Regions from separate parts of the Micromonospora halotolerans genome, predicted to be linked through region 2. Evidence: riboswitches for the same ligand, from Rfam matches in the RefSeq annotation. Region 2 holds a riboswitch; the other holds the start of a gene.
What was found. Region 2 has a riboswitch for cyclic di-AMP ahead of RMN56_RS19270 (coiled-coil domain-containing protein). Riboswitches for the same ligand answer to the same signal wherever they lie in the genome.
Positions count from the first base shown of each region.

Region 1: another riboswitch for cyclic di-AMP. It lies ahead of RMN56_RS25240 (transglycosylase family protein); the one in region 2 lies ahead of RMN56_RS19270 (coiled-coil domain-containing protein).

Region 1 is NZ_CP134876.1:5,364,095-5,367,360, reverse strand. It holds gene RMN56_RS25250 (M4 family metallopeptidase) at 1-610, shown strand, start outside; gene RMN56_RS25245 (YbaB/EbfC family nucleoid-associated protein) at 701-1,162, opposite strand; gene RMN56_RS25240 (transglycosylase family protein) at 1,299-2,003, opposite strand; cyclic di-AMP (ydaO/yuaA leader) riboswitch at 2,009-2,164, opposite strand; gene RMN56_RS25235 (LLM class flavin-dependent oxidoreductase) at 2,514-3,266, shown strand, end outside.
Region 2 is NZ_CP134876.1:4,045,007-4,048,272, forward strand. It holds gene RMN56_RS19260 (SRPBCC family protein) at 1-63, shown strand, start outside; gene RMN56_RS19265 (hypothetical protein) at 88-597, opposite strand; gene RMN56_RS19270 (coiled-coil domain-containing protein) at 694-1,770, opposite strand; cyclic di-AMP (ydaO/yuaA leader) riboswitch at 1,776-1,906, opposite strand; gene RMN56_RS19275 (cation diffusion facilitator family transporter) at 2,050-2,964, opposite strand; gene RMN56_RS19280 (HelD family protein) at 3,055-3,266, opposite strand, start outside.

The sequences.
Region 1 (3,266 bases), 1.3 Mb from region 2:
GCTGCAGGCCGCGAAGAACCTCTACCCGACCAGCTGCACCGAGTTCAACGCGGTCAAGGCCGCCTGGAACGCGATCAGCGTGCCGGCGCAGACCGGTGAGGCGACGTGCACGGGCAGCACCCCGACGCCGACCGCCACGACCACCCCGCCGTCGGGCAGCTGCACCGGCCAGAAGCTGGCCAACCCCGGCTTCGAGTCGGGCAACGTGAGCTGGAGCGCCAGCTCCGGCGTCATCACGAACGACACCGGCCAGGCGGCGCACGGCGGCTCGTACAAGGCCTGGCTCGACGGCTACGGCTCGACGCACACCGACACCCTCACCCAGTCGGTGTCGATCCCCGCCGGCTGCCGGGCGACGTTGAGCTTCTGGCTGCACATCGACAGCGCGGAGTCGACCACGACCACCGCCTACGACAAGCTGACCGTGAAGGCGGGCAGCACCACGCTGGCCACCTACTCCAACCTCAACCGGGCCACCGGCTACGTGCAGCGGTCCTTCGACGTCTCGTCGCTGGCCGGCACCACCGCCACCATCTCGTTCAGCGGCGTGGAGGACAGCTCCCTGCAGACCTCCTTCGTCGTCGACGACACCTCGCTCACCCTGAGCTGAGCCACCGGAGCGGCCGGCCGTCGTCCTCCCGACGGCCGGCCGCTTCGTCGTCTCCGCCCGCGGGACGTGGCCGGTCGATCGCGACCGCGGTCAGACCGGGTGGGTCGCGCGGGGGCCGGCTGCGCCGTCGCGGCGGATCCGGGCCGCGACGCCCTCCATGGCCCGGCTGAACCGCTCCATGTCCCGCGCGGACTGCTCCGGCAGGCCGCCGAGCCGAGCGGCGAGGGCGTCCACGTCCGCCCGGGCCGAGGCGCCGACCCGCGCGTCCAGCTCGGTGAGCGCGGCGTTCACGGCCACCACGAGGTGCCCGCACAGGGTCTCCAGGGGCTCCCCGGCCAGCTCCGGGTCGACGGTGAGGGACTCCAGCCGGCCACCCTGGACGGCGACGGCGCGAACCCGGCCGCCGGCCGCATCGCCCTCGGCGCGGAGCAGCTGGGCCGGCGCGCCGTCGGCGTGCTCTACGGCCCGGGACCGCATCGCGGAGAGCGCCTGTTGCGTCCTGGTCAGCAGCTCGTCGAGGCTCGCGGCCGCGGAGAACGAGTCGTTGGTCATATCCGCGCTTTCTTCACGTCTTTCCGAGCACCGTGACGATAGCAACCGGCCCCGGCGTGGAACGCCCGGCCGGGAAACCCCGGCCGGGCGTTCGTGGTGCGGTGGACCGGCCCGCGCGGGCCGGGTCCGGTGGGGCTCAGCGCAGGCGCAGCTTCTGGCCCGGGAAGATCAGACCCGGGTCGTGGCCGACCACGCCCCTGTTGCGCTCGTAGAGGGCGCGCCAACCGCCGGCGACGTCCTTCGCGTCGGCGATCTCGGAGAGGGTGTCTCCGGGCCGGACGAGGTAACTGCCGGCGCCGCCGGTGCTCGGCGTGGTGCGCCGCTCGCCGTGGGCGGCCGGCCGGTCGCCCCGCGACGACCGCTCCGAGGTGGCCTTCTTCGTCGTGGCCTTCTTCGTCGTGGCCTTCTTCGTCGCGGCCTTCTTCGTCGCGGCCTTCTTCGAGCCCGAGTCGCTGGCCGAGTACCTCTTGGTCGAGCCACCCTTCTTGCCGCACACCGGCCAGGCGCCGATGCCCTGTCCGTCGAGGACCTTCTCGGCGATGGCGATCTGCTCGCCGCGGCTGGCCAGGTCGGCCCGGCTGGCGTACCTCTGGCCGCCGTAGCCGTTCCAGGTGCTCCGGGTGAACTGGAGCCCGCCGTAGTAGCCGTTGCCGGTGTTGATGTGCCAGTTGCCGCCGGACTCGCACTGGGCGACGGCGTCCCAGTTGACGCCGGCGGCGCTGGCCGGTGCGGCCGGACCGAGGAGGGCGGCGGCGCCGGTGGCGGCGCCGACGACGAGCGCCCCGACGGCGGTGCGACGCTGCGCGACTCGTCGATGACGGGCGACGTGTTCAGTTGCCATGTGGGTTTCCTCCACGCCGACGAGGTGAGCTGTCGGGTTCGGGCCGAGGAGCCCGGCCGCCGCAGGCGGCTTCACCCCGAGGTGTCGTGCACCGAGGAACGTATGGGTCCCCCGCTCCCGCCCGAGTTCAGGTACCACCGGGCCGGCGGCGGGATTAGGCGTTGCCGGCCCGTGGTGTCCGCGATCGCGAACGGACTCGACGTTAGGAACGGTTTGTCCCGAACGCCCACTTCTTGTGAAGTTCTTCACCCGGCCGAGCGACGACCCCGTCCGTCGGCTTGCGGAACCGTCGAATCTGTCGTAGCGGCGCGGCCGTGGGCGAATTTTCCCAGCTCACAGCAGTTTTCTCGCGTTCCGGCCGAAGAGGACGCCGAGCGGCGCCGGGTCCACCGTGGCGAGTGGCCGCGCCGGGCGTCGTGGACCCCGGAGCCGGTGGGTTCCCCGGCCGCCGGGCAACACGGGGGGCTACCGTGGGCAGGTTCGCGCAAGATCGGCACGAGGCGGCGAGGCATGAGCGACCACGGACACGAGCTGGCCTTCGGCGGCTTCCTCACCCCGAGCGCCGGGCGGCCGGAGCAGGTGGTGGCGCGAGCCAAGCTGTGCGAGCAGGCCGGCCTGGACCTGGTGACCTTCCAGGACCACCCGTACCAGCCCGGGTTCCTGGACACGTGGACGCTGATGTCCTTCGTGGCCGCGGCCACCAGTCGCATCACCCTCGCGGGCAACGTGCTCAACCTGCCGCTGCGCCAGCCGGTGGTGCTGGCCCGCAGCGTGGCCAGCCTGGACCTGCTCACCGGCGGCCGGGTGGAGCTGGGGCTCGGCGCCGGCGCCTTCTGGGAGGCGATCGAGGCGGTCGGGGGCCGGCGGCTCTCCCCGGGCGCGGCCGTGGACGCCCTCGACGAGGCGATCCGGGTGATCCGCGAGGTCTGGGACACCGAGCGGCGCGGCATGGTCCGGGTCGAGGGCGAGCACTACCGGGTGGTCGGGGCGAAGCGCGGGCCGGCCCCGGCCCACCCCGTGCGGGTCTGGGTCGGCGCGTACAAGCCGCGGATGCTGCGGCTGGTCGGCCGCCTGGCGGACGGCTGGCTGCCGTCGCTGGCGTACCTGCCGAAGGGGGCGGCGGAGCTGCCGGCGCTGAACGCGCTGATCGACGAGGCCGCCGCGGAGGCCGGGCGGGAGCCCGGCGCGGTGCGCCGGCTGCTCAACGTCACCGGCACCTTCGCCCGGTCCTCCGGCGGCTTCCTGGACGGCCCGCCGGAGCAG
Region 2 (3,266 bases):
CGTGCGGCCCACCTCGGCCTGGCCAGCCGGCTCGGCGCCACCCTGGAGGGGCAGGCGTCCTGACCCGGCCACCGGCGGCGGCGCGGCTCAGCCGCGGCGCCCGGCGGACACCGGTCGCCGGACCGTCGGGCGCGCCGGCCGGAGCCGCCCCCACGGCTTGTAGGTGGACAGCACCGTCACGACGAGCAGCAGCGTGCTGGAGACGGTGGGGGCGACCACCAGGTCGACGCGCAGGTGGTCGTCGGCCGCTCCGGCCAGCTCACCGAGGTGCCGGACCCGCGGGGTGAGCAGGAGCAGCACCAGCGTGAGCACCACGGTGGTGACGGCGAACTTCACCAGCACCCAGCGCCAGCGCAGCAGCCCCCACGGGGTGAGCAGCGCGCTGGCGAGCCCGACCAGCCAGACGAGCACGCTCAGCGGGGCGAACAGCCAGGTGACCAGCAGCGCGGCGGCCGGGTAGACCACCTCGGGGTCGGCCCCGCGCAGCCCGGCCACGCCGAGGGCCAGCAGCACCAGGTCGGCGCCGAGCCACCCCAGCGAGGTGACCAGGTGCAGGATGAGCAGGGCCTTGCGCCCGGCGGGGGAGAGTCGAGTCATGCCCCCGATGCTCGGCCGTGGCGGGCGCCGCGTCGTGGGCCGCGCGGCGACACCCGGCCTACGTCGTGGCGCGTAGGCCGGGTGCCGGAGCGCGGATCAGTACACCGACAGGTGCACGTGGTTGGTGTGGTCGCTGGACGGGTCGCCGTTGCCCCCGCTGTACGACTTCCAGCCGCTGCTGGGCAGCCAGATCTGTTTGAACCAGATCACGTAGAGCACGGCGAGCGCGTCGGCGTTGCGGATGAAGTAGGCCGCGAGGTTGTTGCCGTACGTCTTGTCGCCGCCGGTGGCCACGCCGCCGAAGCCGCTCTTCTGCGCGGCGAAGTCGCAGGCCCGCCCCTTCGGGTGCTCGCCCGAGCCGCTGGGCCGGTGGCAGGAGACGTAGCGGGTGAAGCCCGCCGCCTTGGCCTGCTGGAGCGCGTGCAGCGTACGCGGGGTGATGCAGCCGTCGGCCGGGGTCGGGTCGTCGACGCTGCACGACTCCGACGGCCAGGAGCCGTCGGCGTTCCGCTTGGCCGGCTTGGCGTTGGCCGAGGAGGTGCCCTGCACGCTGCCGCCGCCGCTGCTGGACGCCCGGTTGTTCGCCACCTCCAGGGCGCGTTCGGCCTGCTGCTTGCGCTTGGCCATCACCGCGACCTGCTTGCGCTGCTCCTGGATCTCGCCGGTGAGCGCGGTCTGCGTGCGGGTCGCCTTGTCCCTGGTGTCGAGGAGGTCGCGGAGCGCCCGGTCCTCGTGCGCGGCCACCTGCTCCAGGGCCGCGGCGCGGTCCATGAAGCCCTCCGGGCTGGTGCTGCCGAGCAGCGCCGCGGCCGTGCCCAGCCGCCCGGACCGGTACGCCACCCCGGCGATCTCGCCGACCTTCGCGCCGCGCACGGTCAGCTCGGCGTTGACGGTCTTGAGCTGGGCGGTGAGTTGCTGCTGCCGGGTCACCGAGCGGTTCAGCGCGGTGCGTGCGTCCAGCCAGCCCTTGCTGGCCGCGTCGAGCTGGGCGCGCAGCGCGGGGGTGCCGCCCTCGTCGTCGCCGGGCGCGGCGGCGAGCAGGCCGGTCGGGGAAGCGGCCGTGGTCGCCGAGGCGGGGGAGACCGGCGCGGTCACGACGCCGAGGGCGAGCGTCGCGACGAGCAGGGCCGCCAACCGGGCGGCCGTCCGTCGTACAGGTGCCACTGGGGGCATTCACGTGTCCTTCCGTCAACCGCCGACCGGGTTAGCTGACGGGTTCGGGACGGAAGATCCCTACCGCTGACGCGGATGCACCCCACGAACGTGGTTCCCCGGCTCGCCCGTGCGGGCGATTAGGCGCTGGCCACCGCGGGCGCCGCTGGGCGCCGCCCGGCGGGGGCCGCGGTCGAGCCTACCGGCGCTGTGCCGGGGCGGCTCTGCTGGTGGGAGCCGGTGTCCCGGACAAAACCGGCATAGGTGCACAATAACCACTTGGATTTAAGATTGCCCTAATTACCACTCGACTGCGCCGCACGCGCCGGGAGACGCTCCGGGTTCGATCTGCAACGTGGCGTGATCGATGGAGAAGTCCTCGTGCAGGGCGGTACGGGCGGCCGTCAGCACCTCGCCGACCTCGGCGCCGGGGGCCATGGTCAGGTGCGCCGACGCCACCTCCATGCCCGAGGTGAGCGTCCAGACGTGCAGGTCGTGCACCTCGGCGACGCCGGGCACGGCGGCCAGCCGGTCGTGCACGGCGGTCACCTGGAGGTGCTCCGGGGCGGCCTGCACCAGGATCCGGACCGCGGCCCGGCCGAGCCGCCAGGTGCGGGGCAGGATGAACAGCCCGATCGCCACGGCGACCAGCGGGTCGGCCCACCACCAGTCGGTTATCGCGATGACCAGGGCGGCGCCGATCACGCCGAGCGAGCCGAGCAGGTCGCCCAGCACCTCCAGGTACGCCCCGCGCAGGTTGATGCTCTCCTCGGCGCCGGCGCGCAGCAGCGCGAACGCGCCGATGTTGGCGAGCAGGCCGAGCACCGCCACGGCGAGCATCGGCCCGGCGAGCACCTCCGGCGGCTCGCCGAACCGGCGTACCGCCTCGACCAGGACGTAGACGGCCACGGCGCCGAGCAGCACCGCGTTGGCCAGCGCGGCCAGCACCTCCAGCCGGTAGAGCCCGAAGGTGCGCTGCGGGTCGGTGTCGGCGTGCCGGGTGGCGGTGATCGCGGCGAGCGCCATGCCGATGCCGAGGACGTCGGTGAACATGTGCCCGGCGTCGGAGAGCAGGGCCAGCGATCCGGTCGCGAAGGCGGCCACCGCCTCGACCACCATCAGGGCGGTGAGCAGCGCGAAGGCGCCCCAGAGCCGACCACGGTGACGCTGCGCCGCGTTGGCCACCGCGCCGCTGTGGTCATGACCTGCGCCCACGCCCACACCCTCTCGTCCGCCGCCCCGGCCGGGCTCAATCTATGCTCACATCGCTATGTGTGCAAGTGAACGCCGGACGAGGCGCCGTCGTCACCCGACCGGGTCGAGCGTGGTGAGCCGCTGGGTGGCCCGGGAGAGCGCCACGTACAGGGTCCGGACCCCCGACCCCGGATCGGCCCGGATCTCGCTCGGGGCCACCAGCACCACCCCGTCGTACTCCATGCCCTTGGCCTGGAGGCTGGTCACCACCTGGAGCCGGCCGCCCAGGTCGCCCAGCCACCCGGCCACCTCGTCCCGGCGCG